DNA from 2 places in the Proteiniphilum saccharofermentans genome. Region 1 is predicted to be linked to the other one. Evidence: riboswitches for the same ligand, from Rfam matches in the RefSeq annotation. Region 1 holds a riboswitch; the other holds the start of a gene.
The links. A riboswitch is a leader RNA that binds a small molecule or an ion and turns the genes downstream of it on or off. The one in region 1 is predicted to bind cobalamin.
Positions count from the first base shown of each region.

Region 2: another riboswitch for cobalamin. It lies ahead of PSM36_RS17825 (TonB-dependent receptor plug domain-containing protein); the one in region 1 lies ahead of PSM36_RS08955 (thioredoxin family protein).

Region 1 is NZ_LT605205.1:2,289,115-2,304,474, forward strand. Features, by position in the region: gene nrdE (class 1b ribonucleoside-diphosphate reductase subunit alpha) at 297-2,387, opposite strand; gene nrdI (class Ib ribonucleoside-diphosphate reductase assembly flavoprotein NrdI) at 2,566-2,955, opposite strand; gene PSM36_RS08955 (thioredoxin family protein) at 2,952-3,191, opposite strand; cobalamin riboswitch at 3,397-3,601, opposite strand; gene PSM36_RS08960 (hypothetical protein) at 3,787-4,608, opposite strand; gene PSM36_RS08965 (CCA tRNA nucleotidyltransferase) at 4,864-6,297, shown strand; gene PSM36_RS08970 (TerC family protein) at 6,418-7,395, shown strand; gene PSM36_RS08975 (cell division protein FtsX) at 7,585-8,463, shown strand; gene PSM36_RS08980 (DUF3098 domain-containing protein) at 8,479-8,727, shown strand; gene PSM36_RS08985 (undecaprenyl-diphosphate phosphatase) at 8,761-9,645, shown strand; gene truB (tRNA pseudouridine(55) synthase TruB) at 9,651-10,361, shown strand; gene queA (tRNA preQ1(34) S-adenosylmethionine ribosyltransferase-isomerase QueA) at 10,392-11,444, shown strand; gene folK (2-amino-4-hydroxy-6-hydroxymethyldihydropteridine diphosphokinase) at 11,460-11,942, shown strand; gene PSM36_RS09005 (patatin-like phospholipase family protein) at 12,048-12,959, shown strand; gene PSM36_RS09010 (alpha-amylase family protein) at 12,956-14,650, shown strand; gene PSM36_RS09015 (ribose-phosphate pyrophosphokinase) at 14,759-15,360, shown strand, end outside.
Region 2 is NZ_LT605205.1:1,431,104-1,446,463, reverse strand. Features, by position in the region: gene fldA (flavodoxin FldA) at 1-122, shown strand, start outside; gene PSM36_RS05585 (hypothetical protein) at 726-2,330, opposite strand; gene PSM36_RS05580 (TonB-dependent receptor) at 2,947-6,258, opposite strand; gene groL (chaperonin GroEL) at 6,571-8,205, opposite strand; gene PSM36_RS05570 (co-chaperone GroES) at 8,387-8,659, opposite strand; gene PSM36_RS05565 (ABC transporter substrate-binding protein) at 8,990-9,799, shown strand; gene PSM36_RS05560 (cob(I)yrinic acid a,c-diamide adenosyltransferase) at 9,919-10,449, shown strand; gene PSM36_RS05555 (FecCD family ABC transporter permease) at 10,494-11,513, shown strand; gene PSM36_RS05550 (ABC transporter ATP-binding protein) at 11,700-12,506, shown strand; cobalamin riboswitch at 12,581-12,786, shown strand; gene PSM36_RS17825 (TonB-dependent receptor plug domain-containing protein) at 12,936-15,095, shown strand; gene PSM36_RS05540 (bifunctional adenosylcobinamide kinase/adenosylcobinamide-phosphate guanylyltransferase) at 15,184-15,360, shown strand, end outside.

The sequences.
Region 1 (15,360 bases):
CTATTCAGTCCTGTAATAGGAAGCAAAAGGGTTTTGCTAATGCTGGCCGTTGGTTCATGTTTGTTTTTTATAATATTGTTGTTTTTATTTTCGCGTGTGTCTTTGGAATATGACTGAGACTAAAGCGGAGACCTTTTAGATATTTTGTGGGGACCCATTGCTCGTGAGTAGCGTTAAAAGAGTAGCTGTTTGAGCGAAGCGAGTTCTACTCTTTTAGCGTAGCACGAGCTGTAATGGGTCACAAAATATCGTCAGTCGATGATTTAGTTGTAGTCATACCTCTTTGCAAAAATCAATTACACCGAGCAGGAGATACAGTCTTCGACTGTCGTTTTCCTTGTCCGGGTATAATACAATGATTTCAATCCCGCCTTATGGGCGTAGATATAGTACCGCGCCAGGTCGCGGGTCGTATGGCTGCTTTTGGTATGCAGTATGGTCGATATACCCTGATCCACATGCCGTTGGATCACCGAGATCAGCCTTATCACTTTCATCTGATCCATATCATATGCCGATTTGTAAAAGAAATAATTGTCGTTGGTGAGGTAAGGCATCGGATAGAACGAAGTGCTGTCGCCATATTCGCGCACCTCTATCGTATCCACCGCGGGCATTACCGAAGCGGTGGAACTCATGATATAGGAAGTCGACTGGTTGGGCGCTATCGCCAGCCGGTAGGCATGATACAGCCCGTGTTGCATTACCTGTTCTTTCAGGTTCTTCCACTCTTCGATCCCGGGAATACCGATCCCTTCGAATAACTCCTTTACCTTGTCGGTTTTAGGCAGATAATCCTGCCCGGTATATTTATCGAAGTATGTCCCTTTGGCGTATTCCGACTTGTCAAAATCCTTAAAGACGATTCCTTTTTCGCGGGCGATCTCCATGGAACGCTCCAGCGAATAGAAATTCATCATCATGAAAAACACGTTGCAGAAGTCGAGCGCCTCGGTACTTTCGTACGAAATAAAATTCTTGGCAAACAACCCGTGCAGGTTCATTGCTCCCAGTCCCACGCTGTGCAGCTCTTCGTTGGCTTTTTTGATGGAGGGGACAATTGCGATATCCGAGATATCCGAAACAACCGTCAGGGAGCTGATGGCGGTCTTCACCGCTTCCCTGATCCGTTTGTTATCCATCACGGTCACGATGTTCAGCGAACCCAGGTTACAGGAAATACCGCGGCGGATCACATCCTCCTCGTAATAATCGTTGATCTCCGATACTTCCGACAATTGCATTATCTCTGTGCACAGGTTGGAGAATTTCACTTCACCGATATCTTTCAACGCATGCCCGCGGTTGGCATTGTCCTTGAAGAAGAGATAAGGATAACCGCTCTCTTTCTGTGTCTGGGCGATCTTTACCAGCATCAGGCGGGCATTGAGCCTTTTCTTCCTTACTTTGGGGTTATCGACCAGTTCGGTATACATTACATTGATATCCATATCGTCGAGGTACTGCCCGTATGCCTGAAACACGGTATGCGGATAGAACACATAGAACGGCTCATCCTTTTTGGCAAGCTCCATGAACTTGTCGGGAACCACTACGCCGATGGAGAGGGATTTGATACGCACTTTCTCATCCACGTTGATCTTTTTACAATCGAGGAATTCCTCGATATCGGAGTGGAATACATTGAGGTAAACCGCCCCGGCGCCCGGCCGTTGCCCTAATTGGTTGGCATAGGAGAACACATCCTCTAAAAGCTTCATCACCGGCAATACGCCGCTGGCACGGCCTTCCACTCCTTTTATCGCTTCCGAACGTCCGCGCAGCTTGGAGAGATTAAGCGAAACACCACCGCCGATGGACGAAAGTTTCATGGAAGAATTAATCCCGTAACCGATCCCGTTCAGGCTGTCGCCGATCTCGTCGAGGAAGCACGACACCAACTCTCCCGAGCGTTTTTTGCCGGCATTCAGGAAGGTGGGGGTGGCGGGTTGGTATTCCTGATTGATAAACAATTCGGCATACTCCATTGCCTTATTTATATCGCCACGGCCGAGATAAAGCGCAGCACATGCCAACCGGTCCTCATACCGTTCCAGAAATTTCTCCCCGCTATCATCCCGCAGGGCATAATTCTGGAAGAATTTGAACGCACTGATATAGGACGGAAAACGGAATTTCTTCTCGTACATCAGGCTGTACACCTCTTTGATCTCGTCGAAGGAATACCATTCCAGCAAATTCTCGTAATAGTTGTTTTCGATCAGGTAATCTATCTTTTCTTTCAACGTATAGAAAAATACGGTGTTTTTATTGACATATTCGAGAAAATAGGAGCGTACCGCCTCTTTGTCCTTCTCGAACTGAAACTCATCGTCCTTTTTCACCATTACCTGGTTGTTGAGCAATATCCAGTTTTTTACTTTCATTTAATTAAAATTTAGAGCCAGGAATCAAGACTGATTGAAATTATGAGTTATAAATTATAATTTATTAATTCCCAATTAATTATAAAATCATGAACCTTCAAATCATCCCATTATCACATCAATATATTGATCCTTATGCCCGTTTGTATAATTTCTATTTTTATTACAGGCACACTGCTTACATAACCAGTGCCTGTAGTTGTGCCTTATAGGCATTAACTTTCTCTATATAGGCGTTTACATCCCGTTCCAATCCCGACAGTTCGAATTTCAGCAAGAGCGGTATCCCGTATCTCGTCGCAATCTTGTCGGCTGCCACGGCAAAGTTCGCACCCCAGTTCATATTCCCGCTCGACGAGACGGTTAAGATAAACGGGGAGTTCGCCTGCATGAAACGCCCAGTAGAGTAGGGTACCTGACCTATCTTAGTAGTATAGGTAATAAGGTGACCGGGGCTTGAAACGATCAAATCTTCAGATATTTTCAGGCATTGCCATCCGGTTCTTGCTGATACCTTACGCACAAAACGTTCCACATTGCCCGTTCTGCTATCGTAATAGATTGTCATAGTTGTGCTACCATTGTATTCAACTTCTCCGGATCATAACCCACAATGCGTACTAATTCCTCGCTCCCATCAACCAGGATAGTAGTGGGAACAGAACGTATTTTATATTTCATTGCCAGTTCCGGACTGTTAAACGGGTTGACAGCTTCAAAAGCAATGTTCTTATCTTCAAGGAATCTCGACACCATCAGGCACGGATTGCAATCTTCTTTTTCAAATTTGACGATCTTTCTCATTTTGATGCAATTTTACAGGTTATTAAACAGCCCATATATGCACAACACATCCTGTCATGCATGGGATAAACAAACATCGGATTGAATTTTTTACTTCTGAACTATTTTTTTAAGTCACATGAATAGTAGATAAGTTTTCTTATTCTACAACTTAATAAAAAACAGTTTAGCTTTATTGCACATTTCCTTTATAAACCCGAAAGAAAATTTATTTCTTGTTTTGGCAGGTCTTCTGACTTACTCTGTTTCCGGCGGCCTTCCCTTTACATATAATAAAAGTGGCAAAAAGAATTGCAGAAACGCTTGAATGAGTTTACAGCAGCGGGTTCTGTTCAGGATTTGCACCTGATTCCCTTTTCATTCCGGTCACGAGGACTCGTAATCGGAACACCAAAATGTCCAACAAATATCGAATAAAAAAACGGAATAGATACTTAAAACGGAATATATTTTTCTATGGAATATCGATAAAGTTTATCAAAATGGAAAATTTTTCAATTTAAAATTGGAGTAAAGTTTTCCATTTTTAAAATTACAGGGCGATTTTATTTTTCCAAGTCTTCTGTTTTGTAAAAATTGCGGATCGTTTTCTGAGTTATTGTTGCCTGCTTTCCAGATATCTGATCAATGCTTCGCTTTTCTCTTTTTCCAGTTTCAGCTGTTCTATATCCAGCAGCAAGGAGGAGAGTTCGAACGAGTCGCTGACACCTTTTTTAGCGGCGTCGGTCATTTTGACTGTGATGGTACGGTTACCAATAAATTGAACGGTGAGTGGTTGATCGCGGAAGGTATAGATGAATCCGGCGACTCCGTTTTCACTGCCCCCACTATAACGGACAATCTCATAAGCTCTGTCCAGGGTATTAAAACGGTAATTCAATCCGTCGGAAGTGACGGGGAGGGTCTCTACAAAATTACCGTCGTCGGTAGTTATTTTGATTTTGTTATGCTTGATGTGGCTTCCTGAAAGGATACTTTCGATAAAGAGTATTCCTTTTTCCCTCACACCCGAACGGAGTCCATTTCGACTCAGGGAAGAGTGATAGGGGTATGCTTTGGGGTAATACTCTCCAAACTCCTGGTACCGCTCATCCCGTACATAATCGAAAAGGTTGAGCTTCTCTTTGAGTTCGGAATATTTCTCATTCAGCATCGAGTCGCAATAGACAATATTCCGCCTGTTTTCCGCCATGCGTATCTCCTGCATAAGCGTGAACCCGGCGTTGATTTCATCAAAAGATTTAGGAAAAAGAATTTTAATGCTGTCAATCTTCAACTTGGCCAGCGGATAATTGCCTTCCTGATATGCTTTTCCCGCCTGGGAAAGATATTCTTTCGCCCCCCTGTTTTTCCCCGAACAGGAAAAAAGGAGAAGTACAGAAAGGAACAGTACAGTGGTCTGAAAAGAAAAACGCATCTCAATAATAGCATTTTATGAGCACGGAAGATCGCCCCCCGGCCTTGTTTACCTCTGCAAAATTACAAATATATTCCTCATCAAAAGCTGTTATAAAGCACAATTATTGTAATTTTGCAATTCGTAACAGATAATACGCTGTAATGTAATTACTTCGGCAGGACAACTATTCCACAGTCCGTAAAGGGAACCCTTTGCTTTAATGGCAGGGACAGGCGGCAAGTTACGAAAAACCAGACATATAAAAAATTATTTATGGAGATATTGCAGGAAGAGATACAGGCGCACCTAAACAAAAAGATTTTCAAATTGATTTCAGAAACAGCCGATGAAATGGGAGTGGCATGTTATCTGATCGGTGGTTATGTACGTGATTTCTTTCTATACCGCCCGTCGAAAGATATCGACGTGGTGGCTGTCGGCCAGGGGATCGAGTTGGCAAAAGCAGTATCTGAAAAACTGGGCAAGAAAAGCCGGATTTCCGTTTTCAAAAACTTTGGTACAGCACAGATAAAGTACAAAGAGTACGAAATTGAGTTCGTGGGTGCCAGGAAAGAATCTTACCGTCTGGATTCGCGTAAACCTATCGTGGAAGACGGCACTTTGGAAGATGACCAGCGGAGGCGTGATTTCACCATCAATGCCATGGCTTTCTGCCTGAACGGGAACCGATACGGAGAACTGCTGGATCCTTTTAACGGGATTCAGGACCTGGAAGATTTGGTTATACGCACACCTCTCGATCCGGACATCACTTTCAGCGACGATCCCTTGCGGATGATGCGTGCCATCCGGTTTGCCAGCCAACTCGGGTTCGATATCTATCCCGACACATTTGATGCTATCGGCCGCAATAAAGAACGTATATCTATCCTCTCGATGGAGCGGGTGATTGATGAACTCAACAAAATCATTCTCTCGCCCAAGCCCTCCGTGGGATTCATCCTATTGGAAAAAGCCGGCCTCCTCGATATCATCTTCCCTGAGCTGACAGCGTTGAAGGGAGCCGAAACCAAAGACGGGGTAGGGCACAAGGACAATTTTTACCATACCCTTACTGTATTGGACAATATCGCACGGCAGACAGATAACCTTTGGCTGCGTTGGTCAGCCCTTCTCCACGACATCGCCAAGCCTGTCACAAAAAGGTGGGATCCACGGCTCGGATGGACATTCCATAACCATAATTATATAGGTGAAAAGATGGTGCCTAAGATCTTCCGGAGAATGAAGCTGCCCCAGAATGAAAAGATGAAGTATGTGCAGAAAATGGTTTCACTCCATATGCGTCCCATGCAACTGGTGGAAGAGGAGGTGACAGACTCTGCGGTACGGCGCCTGTTGTTTGATGCCGGGGATGATATCGACGACCTGATGACACTTTGCGAGGCCGATATCACATCGAAGAATCCGGAAAAGGTACGCCGGTTTCTCAACAACTTCAAGGTTGTGCGAAGAAAACTGGAAGAGATAGAGGAGAAAGACCGGGTACGCAATTTCCAGCCTCCGGTGGATGGAAATGAAATCATGGAGATCTTCGGTCTCCCGCAATGCCGGGAGATAGGGCTCCTTAAATCAGCCATCAAGGAAGCGATATTGGAAGGGGAAATACCTAACGAGAGGGAGGCCGCTTTTCAGTTTATGCTAAAAAAGGCTGCGGAAATGGGGTTAAGGCTAAGTGAAGAATGAAGAATGAAGAGTGAAGAGTGAAGAATGAAGAGTGAAGAGTGAAGAATGAACTTTTTGACCCGTAAAATGTTGTAGTGGGGTAAATTTCTTAGGTTATATCAATTTTATACATTCTCACAAATGGAAGTAAATTCCGCGTTTTGGATAGGATTCATCATCCTCATTATCGTATTATTATTGCTCGACATGTTTGCCTTTCACAAAAAAGGTGAAGTGGTCAACGTGAAGAAAGCTTTGTGGCTGAGTTTTTTTTGGATTTCCCTCGCACTTATTTTTAATGCGGGGATTTATTTTGTCTTCGGTAAAGAACCGGCACTCGAATTTTTCACGGCCTATCTGATTGAAAAATCATTGAGTGTGGACAATCTTTTTGTCTTCATACTCATTTTCACTTCATTCAAGATTGCCCCCAAATATCAGCATGATGTACTCTTCTGGGGCATTCTGGGTGCTTTGGTCTTCAGGGCTATCTTTATTTTTGCGGGAATTGCGCTGTTGGAACGTTTTGCATGGATCATGTATGTGTTCGGAGGCTTCCTGGTGATTACCGGAATAAAAATGGTAGTGGACTTTATCCATAAAAAAAGAGAGGAAGAGAAAGAAGAAGAAAAAGACCTGAACAATAGCTGGTATGTAAAACTCACCCGTAAAATCATTCCCATGACGAATGACCTCTCGGTACCGAAATTCTTCAGGAAGGTAGACAACAGGGTGGTGGCCACACCTTTTTTCCTGGCGTTGGTGGTGATAGAGGTGACCGACCTGGTATTCGCAATTGACTCTATTCCTGCCGTATTGGCTGTTTCCACCGATATGTTCATCGTCTATACATCCAACATCTTTGCGATCCTCGGACTTCGCTCGCTCTATTTTGCACTAAGAGGTGTGATGGATTATTTCTACTATTTGAAGTATGCGCTGAGTGCCATCCTTCTTTTCATAGGGGCCAAGATGATGTTCAATCATTACGCCCACACACAGGGAGTGGATTTTCATATTCCTACCACTGCTTCATTGCTGATCATAATGACATTGATTGTGGTATCGGTTGCAGCTTCCATCATCAGAAGCAAACAATTAGAAAAGACACGGCAATAAATTTTATTTGGGTGCGGATGCAGAGGCCAGTTTACCTGCACTGTGCCGAGTGCCGCCAGAAAATCCACATAGTGAAAAGACCTTAATCTTTCACATTCATTACTTTTTCTGCGATAATTTTTATTACTTTGCAGTTTATTTGGAAAAAGTGCTTTTTCTGTGTTTTCACACTCACTATCTGTAACTCGTATGACAGGCAAAAAAAAGGTATCTACAGCCCGATTCTTAAATGCTAAGATCACATCCACAATCAGTATATCACTGGTTTTGGTGTTGCTGGGAATCACCATACTGATCCTTTTCATGGGGAATGGATTGTCACGATTTGTAAAAGAAAACATGAGTTTTAACGTGATGCTCTCTTCGGAGGTGTCAGACGCCGAGATATCGAAGATCAGGAATAATCTGGATGCACAGCCGTTTGTTAAATCATCACGGTTTATCAGCAAGGAAGAGGCCAAAGAGCAACTTATCAAGGACCTGGGAGAAGATCCTGAAGAACTGCTGGGATATAATCCTGCACAGGATTGTATTGAGATTTTTCTCCATTCGGAATATGCCAACAGCGACAGTATCATGGTCATCAATAAAGTGATCCGGCAGAACAGCAATGTGACGGACCTGCTCTACCAGCAGGAGGCGGTCGACCTGATCAACGACAACCTCTCGAAAGTGATGACTGTCTTATTGATCCTTGCCGCCGTGCTGTTATTGATCTCTTTCACGCTCATCCGCAATACCATTCGTCTGAGTGTGTACTCAAAACGGTTTCTCATTAACACAATGAAATTGGTGGGAGCGACAGGCCGCTTCATCAGAAGGCCGTTCGTGATAAATAATATTTTCACAGGTATCATTGCGGGCATCATCGCAGACCTCATCATTTTTGGCATCATCACCTATTTCACCAGGGAGTATGCCGAAATACAACCTATTATCAGTTCTATGGAATTGATTATCATATTCTCTATCGTGATCTTGTTGGGAGTAATTATCTCCACAATAGCTACGACTTTTGCCGTCAACAGATATGTGAAAATGAAATCAGACCAGTTATATTACGTATAAAAACTATCACACAATATGTCTCAAAAAAGTATTGCATTAAGTAAAACAAACCTGATCATCTGTGGCATCGCCATCCTTCTTATCATTGCAGGTTTCCTGCTGATGACCGGACCGGCCACCACACTCGAAGGCGGATTTGAACCCGATATTTTCAGCGCCAGGCGTATAAAACTGGCACCTGTCGTTTGCCTTTCCGGTTTTGTATTGATGGTGGTGGGCATTCTGTATCCTTCGAAAGAAAAAAGCAGCACATCCGGAAAATAAAATTATTGCCGGATACTGCAAAATATATTATAAATGAGCATATTAGAAGCAATTATTATTGCCATCGTAGAGGGGCTCACAGAGTTTCTTCCTGTATCATCCACCGGGCATATGATCATCACCCAGGCATTACTGGGAATGGAGAGTACTGATTTTGTGAAAGCATTTACGGTGATCATTCAGTTTGGCGCGATCCTTTCGGTCGTAGTTCTCTACTGGAAACGTTTTTTTCGGCTGAACCCGATCGTGGTTTTTGATAAAGAAGCTGTGCACGGCATGTCTGCCGCGAAAAAGGGATGGACTTACCTCACCCGATTCATTTACAAATTCGATTTTTACTGGAAACTGTTTATCGCCGTGGTTCCCGCCGGGATCATCGGTTTGCTTCTTGGTGACCAGATCGATGCGTTACTTGAAAATGTCACTGTGGTAGCTGTGATGCTCGTGTTGGGCGGTATTTTCATGCTATTTGTGGATAAATGGTTCAACAACCCGTCGCAGGGGCAGTCAATAGGATGGAAAAGGGCACTTACGATAGGTTTTTTCCAGTGTATCGCCATGATTCCCGGTGTATCGCGTTCCATGGCTACCATCGTCGGGGGGATGACCACTAAACTCAGCCGCAGGAATGCTGCAGAGTTCTCATTCTTTCTGGCGGTTCCCACTATGGCGGCAGCGGCAGGGTATAAGTTGTACCAACTGCTGAAAGATCCCGTCAGCACCGCGATGCTGAAAGATAATATCTTAATGCTTGTTATCGGTAATGTAGTAGCATTCATAGTGGCAATCCTGGCTATCCGCTTTTTTATCGATTTTCTCACCCGTTACGGGTTTAAGGCATTTGGTGTGTACCGCATCATCGTAGGCACCATATTGCTTATATTAGTTTTCTCAGGGGTAAGCCTGACCATGGTATAAAAAATATGGATTTTATCGAAGGTGAAATTTTATATATCGATAAACCGTTACACTGGACTTCCTTCCGGGTGGTCCGGGTTGTCCGTGCCAAGATATGCCGCAGGCTGGGAATAAAGAAACTGAAGGTAGGACATGCAGGTACGCTTGATCCGCTCGCCACAGGGGTAATGATCCTCTGCACCGGCAGGAAAACAAAACTTATAGAGGCTTTACAGGCTGAAACAAAAGAATATATCGCACATGTCCGCCTCGGAGCCACTACCCCCTCGTTCGATCTTGAAACGGAAGTCGATGCCGAATATCCGACAACCCATATCACCAGAAAAATGGTGGAGGATGTACTTCACCGTTTCACCGGTACCATAGAACAGGTTCCACCTGTTTTTTCCGCAGTCAAGGTCGATGGAAAAAGGGCATATGAGTTAGCCAGAAAAAATAAAGATATTGAACTAAAACCCAAATTATTGGTTATAGATGATATCGAATTGATTTCTTATAACATGCCGGATATCACCATCCGTGTGGTATGCAGTAAGGGCACCTACATAAGAGCGTTGGCCAGGGATATCGGGATAGCGCTGGATAGTGGTGCGCATCTTACTGGCTTACGGCGTACAAGGGTAGGGGACATAACAGTGGATAACTGTCTTAATATGGATGATATTGATCATTTTTTTAATGAAAATATTCCTCAAGCAACACAAGAAAACAGATAAAATATAATTGATACAGGATTTTTTTAACTTATGAAGCTTTCTCAATTTAAATTCAATTTGCCGGAAGAGCTTATTGCGAAATACCCTGCGGCACATCGTGATGAGTCCCGGTTACTGGTGGTCCACAAGAAATCGGACCAACTTGAGCACAAAACCTTCAAAGAGGTGCTGGATTATTTTAATAAAGGGGATTTCTTTATTTTCAACAACACCAAGGTCTTTCCTGCACGGTTATTCGGAAACAAAGAGAAGACCGGCGCCAAGATAGAGGTCTTTTTATTGAGGGAATTGAATCCCGAACAGCATTTGTGGGATGTGCTTGTCAACCCGGCACGGAAGATACGTATCGGAAACAAATTGTATTTCGGTGAAAATGAAGAGCTGGTTGCAGAGGTGATCGACAACACCACCTCGCGTGGCCGTACATTGCGCTTTCTCTATGACGGCCCATACGACGAATTCAAAAACCAGTTGTTCTCGATCGGCGAAACACCTATTCCTGAATATCTGGAGCGGAGTGCTGAACCCGAAGATGTGGAAAGATACCAGAATATTTTCGCCCAGCATGAAGGAGCGGTGGTTGCTCCTGCTGCCGGCCTGCACTTCAGCCGCGAGCTGATGAAGAGGATGGAGATAAGGGATATCGATTTTGGTTTTCTCACGCTCCATAATGGATTGGGTGCTTATCGCATGATTGATGTGGAAGACCTGACCAAACATAAGATGGAGTCGGAACAGATGATTATTACCGAGGAATTGTGTGAAAAGGTGAACAGGGCGAAAGACGCAGAGAAAAATATCTGTGCAGTCGGCACATCCGTACTTCGTGCGATAGAGACGACTGTCAGCACTGACGGTCACCTGAAACCACGGAATGGATGGACCAATAAGTTCATTTTTCCTCCCTATGACTTCACTCTTACCAACAGCCTGATCACCAATTTCCACCTGCCTTATTCCACATTACTGATGATGGCTTGCGCCTTCGGAGGATATGAAAAGGTGATGAATGTCTATGAAGAGGCAATCAAAGAGAAATATACTTTCGGGGCATACGGGGATGCAATGCTGATTGTAGACTGATCCAGCGTTAACAACATGAACGGAACGAATGAATATACCGTTTATCTGGCATTGGGATCCAACCTTGGTGACAAGCAGAAAAATATAGAAGAGGCTTTGGATAGAATAGAAGAGCGGATAGGGAGCATAATTTCCCTATCCGCTTTTTATTTGACAGCCCCCGTCGGCTTTCAATCAGAGAATATATTTGTCAATTGTGCATGCGAAGTGGCAACCGATATAAATATTTACAGGCTCTTCGAAATCACTCAGGATATTGAAAAAGAGATAGGTAGATCTCGGAAAAGTAAAAACGGGCAGTATACCGACAGGACTATAGATATCGACCTTATCTTAGCCGGCGACTGCGTAATCGATACACCGGATCTGACCATTCCTCACCCGCATTTTCATACCCGCTCTTTCGTGCTTGACCCTTTATACGAAATTGCCCCGGATCTCGTTCACCCGCTACTGGGAAAATCCATACGGGAGTTACGGGAGAAAGTGCCCAGGTGAGAAAGTGCTTGGGTGATCGATATGGAATAGTTGATTTGTGCAATTGAAAACTCGAAAAAAAGTCCCATATTTGTGTAACAAAACATCTGAAAGGAGACAGATATCATGGCTATCTTCAGTAAAAGTTATGATCATTTCTTAGGGTACGCCCTGAGTGGGGGAGGCGCCAAAGGGTTCGCCCATCTTGGCGCGTTGAAAGTATTGGAAAAATGCGGACTGAAACCCGATGTGATTGCGGGAACCAGTGCCGGATCGCTTGCCGGCGTTTTTTATGCCGACGGCTACCATCCCGATGAGATTGTGGAACTCTTCCACAAAAAAGAGTTCCGTGAGTTCGTAGAGTTCACCTTACCCACAGCCGGTTTTTTCAAAAGCACCGGATTACACAAATTTTTAAAGAAAAACCTCAGGGCAAAAAGGTTTGAGGAACTCCAGATACCTTTCCATGTGGTGACCACCGACTGGGAGAGGGCTGCCACCGTCGTCTTCTCCAATGGCGATGACCTGGTGGATGCGGTAGTCGCCTCCTGTTCCGTCCCCATTGTATTCCAGCCCCAAATGATCCATGATGTACCCTATGTGGATGGGGGATTGCTGAAAAATTTCCCCGTCTCGGTCATCCGTAAAAAATGTAAATACGTAATCGGGGTGAATGTCTCCCTGATCCTGCCGGCTCCGGAAAAAAACAATATCCGAAGAATGCTGGAACGCACATTCAACCTGATGTCAAACTCCAACACCCTCATCGATAAAGCTTATTGTGATATACTCATCGAGACCAAAGGGATAGAAAAATATTCCATGTTCGACCTGCAGAACCAGCTAAAGATCATGGAAGCAGGATATCATTATGCTGTGGTGAAAATGAGTGAAGAGAAATCGTGGGAGATCGTAAGAAAATGCCACAGGCACTATGCCCTGACCAAAAAAGTACGCGAGCAGCTCCAACGGATCAGGAGACGCAATGGAATATTACATCCGGAAACAGATATTAGCGAAAACCCCAATATCCAATGAACCAGAAACTGTTTGTTTACCAGTTGTTGCCCAGACTATTCGGCAACAGTTCTTCCACCAACAAATTCAATGGCACCATTGAAGAGAACGGGACAGGAAAATTCGATGATATTTCCGATACCGTTTTACAAAAAATAAAAGCAAACGGTTATACCCACATCTGGTATATCGGCGTATTGGCTCATGCCTCCACCACCGATTACACGGCATACGGGCTCCCGCATGAATATCCGGAAATCATCAAAGGCAAGGCGGGGTCGCCATATGCGGTGAGGGACTATTATGATGTGGATCCCGACCTGGCTGCAAGCATCCCGGAGAGAATGGCGGAATTCGAAGCATTGGTCCGACGGACACATGCTGCCGGACTGAAAGTGATCATCGACAATGTACCCAACCATGTAGCCAGGAACTACCGCTCCATCAACAAGCCGGAAGGGGTAAAAGACTTCGGGGAGGACGATGATACCTCGATGGCATTTTCACCGCAAAACAATTTCTACTATATCCCCGGGCAAGCGTTAGAAATACAACTCTCACTTCAAAAATCGTCCGGTCCGGCATACAACGAGATCCCGGCAAAGGCCACCGGTAACGACTGTTTTTCGCATAGGCCCACTCATTTCGACTGGTATGAGACGGTGAAACTCAATTATGGAGTAGACTACCTACACGGGAAACAGGCACATTTCGATCCAATTCCCGATACATGGATAAAGATGGGGGATATACTCCTCTATTGGGCGGAGAAAAATATCGACGGCTTCCGGTGCGATATGGCCGAGATGGTACCGTTAGCATTCTGGAGGTGGGCAATCCCCCGGGTAAAGGATAAATTCCCGGAGGTCATATTCCTGGCAGAGATATATAACCCTTCGGCATACCGCGATTTTCTGGCCCATAACGTCTTCGACTATCTTTACGATAAAGTGGGGTTATATGATGTGTTACGTGATGTCTCCTGCGGTTACAGGCCCTCGTCCGACATCACTTTTGCACTAAACAGTGTGGGAGATATACAGCACCGTATGCTCAATTTTATGGAGAATCATGATGAACAACGGTTGGCATCTGATTATTTCCTGAAAGAGGGAAGTAAAGGTAAGGCTGCCATGATCGTCTCCTGTTGCGTCAATTCAAATCCGGTGATGGTCTATGCCGGTCAGGAATTGGGAGAGAGAGGAATGGACGAAGAGGGATTTAGCGGGAAGGACGGACGTACCACTATCTTCGATTATTGGTCTGTAGATACCCTGCGGCGATGGAATAACAACGGCCGGTGGGACGATGCACAGCTCACCGGGGAAGAGAAGGAGTTACAGCAATTCTACCGGCGCCTGATCATCCTATGCAATGAAGAGGCGGCACTTGCGAACGGTCTTTTTTATGACCTGATGCCGGCCAATTATGAGAACAGGGAGTTCGATTCCGCCAATCTCTTTGCATTCCTGCGGAGTAATAAAAAAGAACTCCTATTGGTAGCGGTCAATTTCGATAACAGGATACATGAGTGTACTGTGGATATCCCGCATCATGCCTTCACATTTTTTGAAATTGCCACTACTGGAAAGGGAACGCTAAAGCCCCTGCTCCACGCAGAAGGCAAAGAGTTGGCATTCTCACCCGACTCCCCGCCCCATATTTCACTTGATCCATATTCGGGAGAGATTTACAAGATTTCTTTTTCATGATATATGTTGAATTGAGTCCACTTTTTTGTACTTTTGTTGCGGCTTTCAGTTTGATTCTATCAAATTATATCAAGATCCAAATATTTATTTTTCAGAAAACTATCAATAATGCAGGAGAAACCATTTAAAATCTTTTCGGGCACTAAGTCACGCTACTTTGCAGAAAAGGTATGTAACAGTCTGGGTTGCCCATTGGGTAACATGATCATTGAACATTTTGCCGACGGGGAGTTTGCTGTTTCCTATGAAGAATCAATTCGCGGGAAGCAGGTATTCCTTATCCAATCGACTTTCCCCAGTTCCGAAAACCTGATGGAACTGTTGTTAATGATTGATGCGGCTAAACGTGCTTCGGCCAAATCCATCGTCGCTGTAATTCCTTATTTCGGTTGGGCAAGGCAAGACCGGAAAGATAAACCGCGCGTGAGTATCGGTGCGAAACTGATCGCCGATATGCTGGCAGCAGCCGGGATCAACCGCCTGATCACAATGGACCTACATGCCGATCAGATCCAGGGCTTTTTCAATACACCGGTCGATCACCTCTATGCGTCGGGTGTTTTTATAGAATATATCAAACAGCTTAACCTGAGCAATATGGTTATCGCTACTCCTGATGTGGGTGGTACCAAACGTGCCAGCGCATATTCCAAGTTCCTGGAATGCCCGATGGTGATCTGCTATAAGCTGAGGAAGAAAGCAAATGAAAT
Region 2 (15,360 bases), 860 kb from region 1:
ATTCCCAGGCACTTCGCAATGGAGTTTTCGTGGGATTACCGTTGGATGAAGACAACGAAAGTGACAAAACAGACAAAAGGATAGAAGCCTGGGTAAATTCCCTGAAACAATATCTGGACTGATTCCTCCTATATGATACTCTCTTACAATTAACCGATAAATCTAAATCCCCTTAGCGGGTTCTCTCTTTCAAATTATGAATCATGTACGACACACTATCAAAAAACCCTACGGATTGTGGGGTTTTTTATTGATTTACATTTTGGGATCCCAGTAATTTCCCCGTGACAGGGTGTTTTAACTTGGCGATACAATTTAAACACATCTCTTTTATTTGTCCTTGTAATGTCCGACTGCCAAGGCGGGAGTACTTGACATACACAATACCTTTAAATCGATTTCTTCCATGATGCGGTTAACAACCCTCACAGGATCATTCGGGTCAATCAATTCTCCCAGATGGGTGGAAGAAGAATCAGGTTATCGTTGGTAAGGTAAGACTTAAACATTACTTTCGTATGTATTTTTAAGGCATTTTAAGATACTAATCTTTAAGCAAATAGGCAAGTTTTCATTGTGAAAATGAGAATTTGCCACTCTTTTTTAACACTCTCAAAATACATACAAAAAAAGACTGTCTCCTTGAAGTTAATCTTCATTTTGAGACAGCCTCATCCCATAATTATAGTATTTTTGTCCTATTAATATGTAACGTTTATTTAGGACTAGTCAAGTTTAAATGTTTTGTAAATAATAGAAGGAGGAATATTATCATCTTGAGGTTTAACCTCAATAGTAAAACGAACACCCATCTCAGTTATAATTGGTTCTTGTGGAGGGTTGGTTCCATGTTCTACACCATGAGGCCACTCTTCCCAAGAAATAGAACCGGGATTCAGCTCAAAAGTTTGATATTTAGGATTTTCTCCTCTTCTATAATATTTAACATAATAATCCTGTTGTTTTATTTCAACGGTAGACATATATCGCAATTCTGGATTAAGAATTAAATAAGACGAATAATCTACTGATTGAGGAAAATACAAGTGTCTTATATAATACTGCAGGACTTGACCATTCCATGGATCTACTACAGTATATGGTCCAAATCTACCAGAAGTAGAAGTATCTATTCTAGGAGCTCCAGGTTTGAAATTAAGTACTCCCAATGATTTATTATACAACGGAATATATCCCACTGCATTCGATGCAATATTTGTCCCTGGCACCCAAAAAGAAATAGGGGTTGAAGGAAAAGAACCTGCATTGGTAAGAGTGCCCTTAAGAGATATATCTGCATTCAAATTAAAACTCGCTGCAGTGGGCCCTGAACTACTACCTCCAAAAACACCACTTAAAAGACCAATTACTGCACCGGGAATGTTTCCTGATGCGGCAGATAAAGCAGCATTGACACCTGTTGACAACGCTTTAAAAATATTATTTGGTAATTTCAGGTGATTTCGTCCTGTAGAATCTATAGTGTTATTATTTATGACTGCTTGTCCAACGCCCGCCAATACACCTTTTCCTACAACCTCTCCAGTGTTTTTCAATTCAGAAATGATATTTGAACTTGTTGATGAAGCTGACCCAATGGTTCCATTTATTGTTCCTGTTGCACCTCCACCTAAATTGACTTCGGTAACATCATAGGAACTCAAACTCCAATTCAATTGTATTTGATTATATGGAATTGTCGCCAAATTTGGATCATAAGCCAATTCATATTGCATCATATACCATTTGTTAGAACCCAATGGGTAAGATCCGTCACTTGGTTTAGGTTGAATTTGAGAATACGACTTGGTTGGAGCCACAGAGACATCGACAATTTCTTTTCCTATAAAATTGAGCAAAGACGTACTATGGTTGGAGATAATGGAAATACCATCTTGTAAATAAGATGAAGGAGCATAAAACTGGGTCGTTGTATATAAAAATATTCGCATTAATCCCCTGTATTTGTTATACAGAACAAAATACGGATTTGCAAGAGGTCCACTTGCATTCGGATCGAAACTGTTATACATCAATTCCCAACCATCTGACGCTCTACGATCATTTATCACATCCAATCCATAAATCGAAACAAGACTCCCTTGCCCAACCCATGGCGACGGTATTTGTGATTGCCCCGGAGGTGTAGGCATCCAATCGGCATTTTCCCAATCAAAATCATGAGGAATCACAGCACGTGTTTGCGCAGAAACGACTGAAGCTCTGTCATCCTCCTTCGGTTCATCCAAGATTTGGTTGTCCTGACAACTTACAATAAGCATAAATGATATGCTCAATAAAACAGATAATAACTTAGTTAATTCTTTCATAATAATAAATAATTAATCGTTAGTCTTTCAAAGTTAGGAATTACAAATAAACAAAACGGTTAAAATCAATATCAAACAATAAATTTAGCGACAAATACCTATATAAGAACCTATTAAATAGATGAATACTCATGTATAATTTAACGGTTATTTGGGTATTTCCCTATAATAGAATCATGGCTTACACTTACATTATTATAGAATATTAAGGTATTATAATTAAACCACCATCCTCAAAGGTAGTGGATTTTTAAACTGAATCAAAGAATATCTTAAGTCGAACTGTAAACTCCAAGTCTGACTAGTTACATCATTATGTATGTTGTGAAAATTTTGAGTATACTTTTATAGGTGAAGCAGGAAGAAAAACATCGATTATATACCCAAATTAAGTATATTTACTTTTAGATTATTCACATCCTATACGCGATTCTCAGTTCCATAATTGTACCCATATGTAATAGTCTCCTTATTATTTATATTGAGGGTTAATACTCATATCGGTTTCTCCCATAGAGGAATTTTTCTTTCAAACGATTAATCATGTAATATACAACACACCATCAATAAAAAACCCCACGAATTGTGGGGTTTTTTATTGATTCGGGCAGTATTATTAATTGAATTTATATCTGACACCAACTTGTAGCTGCCATGTTTGATCAAGTGAATAATTTGTTGTAAACGTCTGTGTAGGATAGACGTCATTCCCGTCAGCATCTTTAATTTTCACCATTGAAAATACCGGGGTATTATCATTTTCTGTGGATACACGTTCTAGTATCTGTCCACCATTAGAAGAACTCATATTTTTCATTACACCCCATGTGCTTTTCAACAAATTGCCTACATTCAAGAAATCCAAACTCAACTCCAGTGAATTCCTGCTTTGTCCGACATTCACATAAAACTCACGTGCAATACGGAAATCAAATCTATGTAACCAAGGTGCCAATACAGCATTTGCTCCGGCATATTTTCCTTTATTCGCTTTCAAATATTTATCCTGTTCCATGAAAGCAAAGAATGCGGTTTCATCTTCAGCCGATGCAAATTTGATATCTCCTTTTCCCGATGGGATATAGATCAAATCAGCAGCGTATCCATCACCATTCATATCGCCTTTGTAGGTATAGCTATACCCGCTATACGAATAGCCAGTATAGAACAGATTAAGAGTTGTATTGGATAAAAGAATGTTGTTTTCCCAAGGAATTCTATAAGATATAGAGGAAACAACCCTATGAGGCGTAACATATTGTGAGCGCTGTAAAGTAGGGAGATGTGGTCCGTCGATAGCAATCAATCCACCATAAGCAGAACCGGCACTACTACCGGGCATACCTGAAATTTCTTTCGATTCGGTATAGGTATAAGCAGCCATCAAGTTCAGGTCTTTTACAGGTTGAGCCGTAAGGGTTATATTTCCGATTGCACCCCATCCTTCACTGTTGTTAGACAGAACCAGAGCTTCTATTGGGTTATTATTATGGTAGTTATAATATCTGTTTGCCACTGCCGGGTAAATGTAGCGGTCGTCAGCCCCTTTGAAACGCTGCCATGAGTCATCAGGATCTTTCATATTATAATTCACAAGCATCACATCGTTCAACTTTTTAGTATAGATACCTTCCAGGGTAACGGTAAACGGGAATGATGTCGGTAATTGATAGTCAACAGCCAATGAACTTTTCCACACTTGTGGCATTTTGAAATCTGGATCTACTCCGGCAATAGAAGTCTGAAGAGCACCATCTTCTGGAGAGATAGTATTTTGCATATTCAATTTACTGATCATTTCATCAATGTTCGTAATCATTTTTCCAGACAAAGAAGCCAGTATGGGATCTGACGAACTTACCCCATTTGCATAAGTAGTCTTCGCAGTGAAGATACCTTTTACCATGCCTCCCTGTGTAGGCATATTCGTAAAGAATACCAAGGGCAGACGGCCAGTAAAGATACCTGTTCCCCCGCGAACTACAAATGATTTATCCTCTTTTACATCCCAGGTAAATCCGACTCTGGGAGAAAATTGCACCTTAGGAGTAGGCCATTTCCCCGTATCAATTTTCTTTCCGTTGAAATCAAGATCGTAAATGGCATTATTACGAATTAGATTATCTACATATGAAATATAATCAGCCCGCAAACCGTAAGTAAGTTTAAACGAAGGGGATAGATTCCATTCATCTTGTGCATATGCACCGATTTGATGGAACGCAACCTGAGCGGTAGGATTTTTCTCTCCGTCATATCCATAGTCTAACGCAAAGTCAATCGGAGCAGCCTGATTCAAAAAGTCTTCAACGCTGGCATAGCGGTAATATCCGGTACCGTTACGCATATATGAGTTATTCGCCATTTGATACTCATAATTGAGGCCTGCCGTGATTTTATGGTTGTTCAAGTAATAAGTCAGATTATCTGTAACGCTAAACTTATTGTTATTAACCCCATTATTCCAAGTAAAAAGCTCATAACCTGCGGAGATATACGGTTCCACAATTGGCACATTATTTTCGTCGCGTCCCACCAAAATATCGATGAAGGGGAAGGGGTCTGAAGGTGAACCACGCATATCTTTAATTTTGGTATAAGTTACCAAAAACTGGTTCGATAAATTATCACTGAAACGGCTGTTCAAATCCAGAGAGAAACCGTTTATAATATTATCCATTGTATAAAGCGAATTGGAAAAAGCCATACCGTATTGTGAAATACGATCCATATTTCTGTTACGAAGACCGGCATCAGTTGAATTTCCATTCGTAGGATTCCATGCCTGATTTTTTGTATAGTTATAACGGAAACTTAATTTGTTTTGGTTATTGATATTCCAATCCAACCGCGCAAGAAGTTTCATATTGCTTTCATCACCCGGATAATCATTATAGGATCCCGGATCATAGCCGTAATTTTCTATCAAGTGGTTTCTTACTCGTTCCATATCCGTCACACTGGCACGCGATAATTGTTTTTTCTCATCAGCAATACCGTTCTCGGAAGGACGCCAGTAAACAACCTGTCCCGGCCGTTTTTCCATTTCGGCATTCACAAAAAAGAACAATTTATTCTTTATGATCGGCCCGCCAAATGTTGCACCATACGTAGTTGTGGATTCCTTCGCTCGTTCGAGAAAGGTGTCACCTATTCGACTTCCCTGTAAATCCTGGTTAGTAAAATAAGTATAGGCAGAACCTCTAAATGTATTAGTTCCTGACTTAGTTATGGCATTGACTCCTCCACCAATAAAATTTGTTTGACGCACGTCAAATGGTGTGACCACAACCTGAAGCTCTTCAAACGCATCCAATGAGATAGGATTACCCCCCCCTGGCAGATTACTCGATAATCCGAAGTTGTTATTGAAATTGGCTCCGTCTACCGTGAAGTTGGTAGAACGACCGTCCCCTCCACTAAAACTGAGACCTGTACCGGCATAAGGGGATAACCGAGTAATATCCTGCACACTCCTGTTAATAGTCGGCATAGTGGAAAGTTGCTGGTTATTGATATTTGTCGCAGCTCCTGTTTTTTCCGCGGTAAACCGGGTACGTTGCGCGGTTACCGTCACCTCGCTTAATGTTACCGTTTCTTCAACCAGAACCACATTGTGCACATAATTCTCACCCAGACTCAGGGTAATATTTTCAGCAATATTATCTCCATAACCAATGTAGGAAATCTCTACCGTGTATGGGCCTCCAACGCGCATACCGTTCAAATTATAACGGCCCTCCATATTGGTAACCGTCCCGTAAGTCGTTCCTGAAGGTTGGTGTGTAGCAATCACCGTTGCACCGATCACAGCTCCGTCAGCATCTGTAACACGTCCGCTCATACTGGAGGTAGTCACCTGGGCCTGCATCACAGTAGCCATCATTAAAGTAAGAGCTACAGATAAAAACTTCAATTTCTTTACCATAAATTCAATGTTTAAATTATCAATTGTATTTCTAATAAAACTAAATGTCATACAAACTATATTGCGCAAAAGTACGATAATTTTATCTAAAATCTGTTACATTTTTGTTACAATCTTTACTCTTTAGAGCACCCGGCCATGGCCTAAATTATTCGGATAAAACAATATTATACAAACAGGTATCAGGAAATAATAAATCGAAACAAAAACACCCTTTTATCTTTTCTTATAATAAAAAATAAGGCGGACAACTTTCAATTCCTATTTCCAGTTATCCGCCTTGATAGCGTACTAATATAATCTATTTTAAGATTACATCATGCCTCCCATTCCACCGCCGCCCATCGGAGGCATTGGAGCCGGATTTTCTTCTTTCTTATCGGTGATCACACACTCGGTTGTGAGAAACATACCGGCAATAGAAGCTGCATTTTCCAAAGCAACACGGGTCACTTTCGCCGGATCGATCACACCTGTCTCGTAGAGATTTTCGTACTGGTCGGTGCGGGCATTGTAACCAAAATCGGCTTTGCCTTCACGCACTTTCTGTACAACTACGGCACCTTCTTTTCCGGCATTCGATACTATTTGGCGAAGCGGCTCCTCGATAGCGCGTTTCACAATCTCGACACCGGTGGTTTCATCTTCGTTCTCGCCTTTCAGGCCTTCGAGGGCTTCAATAGCACGCACATAAGCCACACCACCACCGGGAACGGTTCCTTCTTCTACGGCAGCACGGGTAGCTGACAAGGCATCCTGTACACGGTCTTTCTTCTCTTTCATCTCCACTTCGGAAGGTGCACCCACGTAAAGCACTGCTACACCGCCGGCCAGTTTAGCCAAGCGTTCCTGCAGTTTTTCACGATCGTAATCGGATGTGGTTTTCTCGATCTGTGCACGGATCTGCCCGATACGGTTGTTGATGGCTTCTTTTTCGCCCACACCATTCACAATGGTAGTGGTATCTTTGTCGATCGTCACTTTTTCAGCGCTACCCAGCATATCGAGTGAAGCGTTTTCCAAAGTAAGACCTTTTTCTTCGGAGATCACCACACCACCGGTCAGGATAGCAATGTCTTCCAACATCTCTTTTCTGCGGTCTCCAAATCCGGGCGCTTTTACCGCAGCCACCTTCAATGATCCGCGCAGACGGTTTACCACCAATGTTGTAAGCGCTTCAGAGTCGATATCTTCAGCAATGATCAACAGCGGTTTTCCGGTTTGGATCCCTTTTTCCAGGATGGGAAGAAGTTCTTTAATAGCAGAGATCTTTTTATCATGGATAAGGATGAGCGGATTTTCAAAATCCACCTCCATCGCTTCCGTGTCGGTCACAAAATAGGGAGAAATATATCCGCGGTCGAACTGCATACCTTCCACCACGTCTACATAAGTGTCGGTACCTTTCGACTCTTCCACGGTGATCACGCCTTCTTTGCTTACTTTCTGCATGGCTTCGGCAATCAGTTTACCAATGGTTTCATCACCGTTTGCAGAGATTTTGGCAACGTTTTCAATTTTTTTCAGGTCATTACCTACTTCAACAGCCTGGCTTTTCAGGTTCTCCACTACAGTAGCCACAGCTTTGTCGATACCACGTTTCAGGTCCATAGGATTGGCGCCTGCAGTCACGTTTTTGAGTCCCACACCAATAATAGACTGGGCCAAAACAGTAGCAGTAGTTGTTCCGTCTCCGGCATCGTCATTGGTTTTAGAAGCGACTTCTCTCACCAGCTGCGCTCCCATATTCTGGAAAGCATCATCCAGTTCGATCTCTTTTGCTACTGTCACACCGTCCTTAGTGATCTGGGGAGCACCATATTTTTTATCAATAATTACATTTCTACCTTTGGGGCCGAGTGTAACTTTAACGGCATCCGCCAATTCGTCCACGCCCTTTTTCAGAAGGTCGCGGGCATCCATGTTAAATTTAATTTCTTTAGCCATTTTATTTCGATTATTTTTGTTTATTTTGAATTAGATTGATTGGATTGAGTTGGATTGATTGAGATTGATTGAGATTGGATTAGATTGAATCAGATTGAATTTCGCTATCAATCTCCTTTCAATCTGCCATCTATCTACCATCTATCTACCATCTATCTAAGTCAATCTTTTGGGTTACTGTTTATCCGATGATCCCTAAAATGTCAGACTGACGCATGATCAGGTGTTGCACTCCATCGATTTCAATTTCAGTGCCTGCATATTTCCCATAAAGCACTTTGTCGCCTTCTTTGACAACCATTTCTTCGTCTTTTGTACCTTTTCCCACAGCTACTACTTCGCCTTTCAGCGGTTTTTCCTTTGCCGTATCGGGAATGATGATTCCACTCACTGTCTTCTCTTCTGCAGCTGCCGGTTTTACCAGCACTCTGTCTGCCAATGGTTTAATATTCATACGTTCTACTAAAATTGATGTTAATATAATTAATGTTAGTTATCTAATTGACATTACCTCAACTGCGAATTCTGTGCCAAATTTATTCGCTCCCTTTTTCTGCCAAAAAAACTACCGGCTCGAGTAGAAACTGACAAATTTTCTGCCAAAATTTCAGTCACCCGCTTTACATTATACCTTCGCAGTTGCAAAAGTACCCCATATGGCATATTTAAGAAACCATCGTTGTTTTCAAATCTTATTGCGCTATTTACCCGTTTCTTGTTACCTTTGCACGAAAATGCGGAAAAGTGACTAAGTGGTTAAGTGACTAAGTAAAAAGGTGGAAAAATGAAAAAAATATTTCTGTTTCTGTTTGTCCTCGTGACATTCGCTGTGCAAGGGCAGCCATATACACGTATCGTGTCACTGGCTCCCTCGTTCACTCAAAGCCTTTATTACCTGGAAGCACAGGATAACCTGATAGGTTGTACAAGCTATTGTGTGGCGGCTAAAGGTGACAACAAAGAGATCGTATCTTCAGCAGTGAAAGCAAACGTAGAAAAGATCATCAGCCTGAAACCCGACCTGGTATTGGCTTCCGGATTGACCAATCCAAAAGATATCGAATTATTGAAGAAATTTGGCATAAAAGTAGAGATTATTCACTCTCCACAATCTTTCCGGGAAATCTGCAACCAGTTTATACACATGGGTGAACTGGTAGGCAAGACTGAAAAAGCCAACAGGCTGGTAGAAGAAAGCGAGCAGACAATCAAGAAAATAGTAGAAAGGAACAAACAAAAGACAAAACGGAAGATGTTCTTCCAAATCGGAGCCAACCCGTTGTTCGCGGTTACCCCCAATACGTTTATGGATGATTATATGACATTACTTGGCATTGAAAATATTTCCAAAAACCTGATACAGGGTGCAGTCTCACGAGAATTTGTCATTGCCCATAATCCCGATTATATTTTCATCGCCACTATGGGCATTGTAGGGGAAGAAGAACTGAGAACATGGAAAAGGTACTCCAGCTTGAAAGCAACCCGGAACAACCAGATACATATAATTGATTCCGATATTGCCTGCCAGCCGACTCCCATCACTTTTGTACAGACAATGGAATTAATGGACCGGTTAATGAGTGAAAAATGAAAAGTGAAAAATGAAATAAAATAAATTCACCTATGAAACGAGCATGAAAATGATTTCACCCAAGTTCATGATTAATGCGAGTTCCATACGATACATTTGAAAATAAATATTTTAATCGTATGAAAAAATTAGGATTAATACATATATACACCGGTGACGGGAAAGGAAAGACGACTTCGGCTGTAGGTCTGGCCGTACGTGCTTTGGGTAGCGGATTCAAGGTATGTTACTGTTCTTTCCACAAACGTCCCGAAAAATACGGTTATGCAGAAATGGAAAGCCTCAAAAAACTCGGTGCAACCGTACTGAATTTTGCCAAAGGACACCCACATCTTGATAAGAGCATCGACGGCGAACAAATCAAGAAGGAAGTTCCGGAAGCCATCGAAATCCTTAGAGAGAAAGTGGCCTCCGAGCATTACGATCTCCTTATCATGGACGAGATTCTTATTTCGGTACGCGATCAATATCTGGATGAATCGGTACTCCTTGATTTTATAAAATCCAAACCGGCCAATATGGAACTTGTAATGACAGGTAGGGCTGCCACGGATAACATAATGGAACTCGCCGATTACGTTACGTTCTGTAAGAAACTGAAACATCCTTACGACCGTAAGATACGGAGCCGGAAAGGAATTGAATATTAAATAACTGTGAACTGTTTCCGAAATACAGGTTAAGCTAAAAAAGAATGGGACAAAAACAATGGGTTTGGGGTATATATGTCTTACTGCTTTTGGTGGGATTATCAGCTGTCTCCCTTCTATCCCTGGGAACAGGAGAGATTTCGATTCGAATCAGCGACCTGCCTGGCATTCTTTCTGAAAAGGAGAGTATGGAATACGGTGTATTGGCATATATCCGTATTCCCCAAACATTGCTCGGGCTAACCATTGGCGGAAGCCTCAGCCTGGCAGGTGCCATATTACAAGGAATTTACCGTAATCCGTTAGTAGAACCTTATACACTTGGCATCTCCGGTGGTGCATCGCTAGGTATCACCTTTGCAATTGTTGCCGGACTCCATCTGCTTAATATCCTATTTCTGCCGTTAGCCGGTTTCCTCGGTGCTTTCGCAACCATCTTCCTGGTATATACCCTCAGCCTCGGAAGGGGTGGGCTCAGTGTCAACCGGATGCTACTGACCGGGGTGATGATTAGCTTCATCGCCTCTTCTTTGATGATGTTCCTTATGTCGATCACTTCTTCGGACAATATCCATGGTATTGTTTTCTGGATGATGGGATCGCTCAATGAAACAAACAGCACCTTGATCACAGTAATGATCGCTCTTTCACTCTTCTGCCTGATCATATCATACCTGTTCGTAATGCCGCTTAATGCTCTCCGACTGGGAGAAGAAAAGGCCAAACACTTAGGGTTTAACGCAAACAGCGTAATCCGCATCCTGTTCGTCATCACATCGCTGCTTACCGGAGCATGTATTGCCGTGGCAGGTGTCATCGGATTCGTCGGACTGGTTATCCCGCACATTGTTCGCCTGTGGGTAGGTACCGATTACCGCATATTGCTTATCTCTTCTTTTCTGAGCGGCGGCATATTCCTGATCCTGTGCGATGTAATTGCACGTACTATCATCTCGCCCAACGAGCTGCCTATCGGAGTAATTACCGGTATTGTCGGCGGCATAGTGTTTATCATGTTATTGAGTAATTCGAGACGGAAAGAACTCAGACGATATGATGATTAGTTGATGTGATGATTGGAAGGAGATTGAAGGGATGATTGAAAAAAGATTGAAAAAAGATTGAGGGAGATTGAGGAAGATAGATGAAGATTGAAGGGAGATTGAATAATTTATGTGAATTCTTTCTGAACTTCTTTCACTTTTCACTTTTCACTTTTAATTTTTAATTCATAACTCATAATTAATAGAATGCCTCCTTTTCTCGACATACAAAACCTCTCCTGCGGATATAGTAGCGGCTTCCGGGTACATGACATTAACCTGAAGCTCCCCGAAGGGTCGTTTGCGGGTATCATCGGGCCCAACGGATCCGGGAAAACCACACTGTTCAGGGGTATCTCAGGGACATTGCCGTTAAAAGAGGGAAATATCCTGCTTGAAGGAACTGACCTATCGGAACTCACATGGAGGGAAAAGGCGCAAAAACTCGCCATTGTCTCGCAATTCTCCGAAACAGCAGAACTATCGGTAGAAGAATATGTACTGATGGGACGTCTTCCCTACCGTCAACCATTCCAGTTCTTCGACAGGAAAGAAGATATCGAGATAGCACACCATTATATGCATCTGACCAATACCTATCGTCTGCGCCACAAATCGATGACGGAATTGAGTGGTGGTGAGCGACAAATGGCCAATATTGCCTGCGCCTTATCACAACACCCTCGCTTATTGTTACTCGACGAACCGACATCACACCTTGATATTACCCATCAGATGCAGTTCATGAACCTGATCCAACGACTGAACGAAGAGATGAAACTCAGTGTGATGATGATCTTACACGATCTCTCACTTGCTGCCGAGTATTGCGACTTCCTCCTGATGATGAAAAACGGGACAACCTTTTGCCAGGGAGCACCCGAAGTGGTGATTACCTATGAACATATCGAAAATGTATATGACACGGTAGTGATCGTAAAGACTAATCCCATATCAGGTAAACCGGTAGTCTTTCCCGTATCTGAACAGAGGTTACGCAATGGAAAAAAATAAATTATTTCACCAAACAAACCGATCTCCAAATAAACCCTCCAATATTTCATTTCCGAATCCCAAATAAAAACAGTACTTTTGCAGCGCTTTCGGGCACAATGGAATTCGGTAGTTTGCCATAAGCGAAGAAGCCGAAGCTGTACCCGCAGCCGTATGTTCCCTATTTACAGGGTTATCCGACATTTTCAAATGTAAAAGTCACTGTCCCGATAAATCGGGGTGGGAAGGCAACGGATAACCGGGAACGAGCCGGAAGACCTGACCGAAAGCATCAGCCATGCAAGCTTTCGGGATAAAAGCAGCGTTGAGATCATTTCCGGCATTTAAATTCTCCCGCATTTAAATTCTCCTTGTATCCGGAATTTCAAAACACTCTCTCCCTCGAAAGTTTATGGTTCAAACGAATGTTTAACTGTAAATTTTTCAACAATGAACAAGAAATTTTTCACCGGCATTTTTGCCTTGCTTTTCACTGGCACACTCCTCTATGCGCAGGATTCTGCCGAACAAACATATGACCTGGAGGAAGTAGTGGTCACCGCTACTCGTATGGGACTACCTTTAAAGAGCGTTCCACAGAAAGTGGAGATCATCGACAGTAAAAAAATAACCACCGTACAGGCTGACAATGCGGCCGACCTGCTTAAACGGACTGTCAACCTTGACATCATACAATATCCCGGCTCTTCATCGGCCATAGGTATGCGTGGGTTCAGCCCTTCCGCCCATAACCGCAACTACACATTGGTGTTGATCGATGGCAAACCGGCCGGGACAACCAATCTCACTTCTATCCCAACCGATTTTATCGAGATGATAGAAGTAGTGAAAGGCCCCTACTCAGTGCTCTATGGATCGGACGCAATGGGTGGCGTGATTAATATCATCACACGCAAACCCGGTGATAGCCGGACTGGCAATATCAGCCTTAGCGCCGGAAATTTCGGGCAGACCAACTTCAACGGATATGCATCGGGAGGCATTTCCGATAACGTTTCTTTAGCACTCGGCTTTTCAAGGAAAGCACAGGATAAAGATTATCGTATCGGGAAAAAGAATCTGATTTCTTTATCGGAAAAAGAGGAATTGATCCTCGACAAAAAATCGTATGGCGATATCATGACCAACAGCCAATACCAGATCAACCAATTCATGGGGAAATTGAATATTGGGTTCAATGACCTCTGGAGTGCCGATCTGTCAGGCATATTCGTCACTTCAAATGACATTGAAATGCCCGGTAACTATTGGCATTCTGAAGGATTGACCAAGAAAGACTTCGACCGGACCAATACCTCAGTCGATGTCCGTCGCAATACGTTCAATAACATATTGCTTATCTCCCCCTATTATTCTGTTTATAATGAGAGCAATTACGACAACAACACCGATAATGCATTTATCAACTACAAGGAGTCGGTCAAACAATATGGATTGAAGTTAAGCGATACACATACCTGGGGTGATTTCCAATTGATCGGAGGAATCGACCTGGATGCACTGAACGTCTCCTCCGAACGGTTTACAGATAAAATGACGCAGACGGATCCTTACCGTCCTGATCATAATAGCTTTGCTTCATCGGTATTTGTACAAGGAGCATACACAAAAGACAATCTATTTGTCAATGCCGGCCTACGCTATAGCTACACCAAATTCACACTGGAAGCAGATGATTTTCTCGGTAACGAAAAGAAAAGTAACAATTATTCCAACTTCAACCCTTCGGTCGGGATCAAATACTTCCTTACACCTATACTGAACATCCATGCCAGTGCAGGAAACGCTTTCTACATGCCCGACGCCTATAAGATGGCCGGACAATTCGAGGCGGGAGGCATGAAATACAAAGGAAATGAAGACCTGAAAGCTGAAACATCCACTTCATTCGATTTCGGGATGAACATATCCAATAATGAATGGTTGAATTTAGATGTGTCCTATTTTCACGCGTTTTATAAAAATAAGATCGTGAACGAGACAAAATTTGATGAAACAACCAACGACATGTACTTCACCTTTGCGAATGCCACAAATGGCCGCATGAACGGGCTGGAGCTTATGTTCTCATCCGATATCGCCAAAGAGTTTGGATCGCAAAATAGCCTGGAACTATATGCAGGTTTCACCCATATGTTCAATAACAAATTTGATGAAATAAGAGGAAAAGGCACACCTGATGAGAAGACGCTGACCAAAGATATACTCTACGTACGCCGCAATACAGGGAACTTCGGTATTACATTTGATACCAACCGCGGTTTTGTAACCCGGCTAAACGCACGCTATATCGGAAAACGGCTGGAACAGGACTGGATGTTTGCCTATGACGAAAATTGGAATCCTACCAGCCTTCGTCCCGATATAAAACCGGAAGATTACTACACCAAGGGCGATTATGAAACAACCGATCAGGTTCTTCAACATTCGGCACATCTGGTTTTTGATTATTCTGCTTACTATAATGTAACCCCGAAAGCACGTGTCGGGATATCAGTATCCAACCTGCTCGATGAAAATTACACCGAAAAAGACGGATACAATATGCCGGGACGTAGTATTATGGGGTCATTCAGCTATTCGTTCTGAAGAAATTAGGTAAATTTGCATCTGAACATGGTGCAAATTGATTTTGCGCACTAGAAAACAACTTAGTGTAAAATAAAACAGAAAAATAATGCGGGAGATTATTTTCATTACAGGCGGACAACGATCAGGCAAAAGCCGATTCGCACAAAAGTTGGCGGAAGAATATTCCTCCAGCCCGTTATATCTTGCCACGTCCCGCCGCTGGGACGATGATTTCGAACAACGTATCCGTCGTCATCAGGCTGACCGGGGTGAACAATGGGAA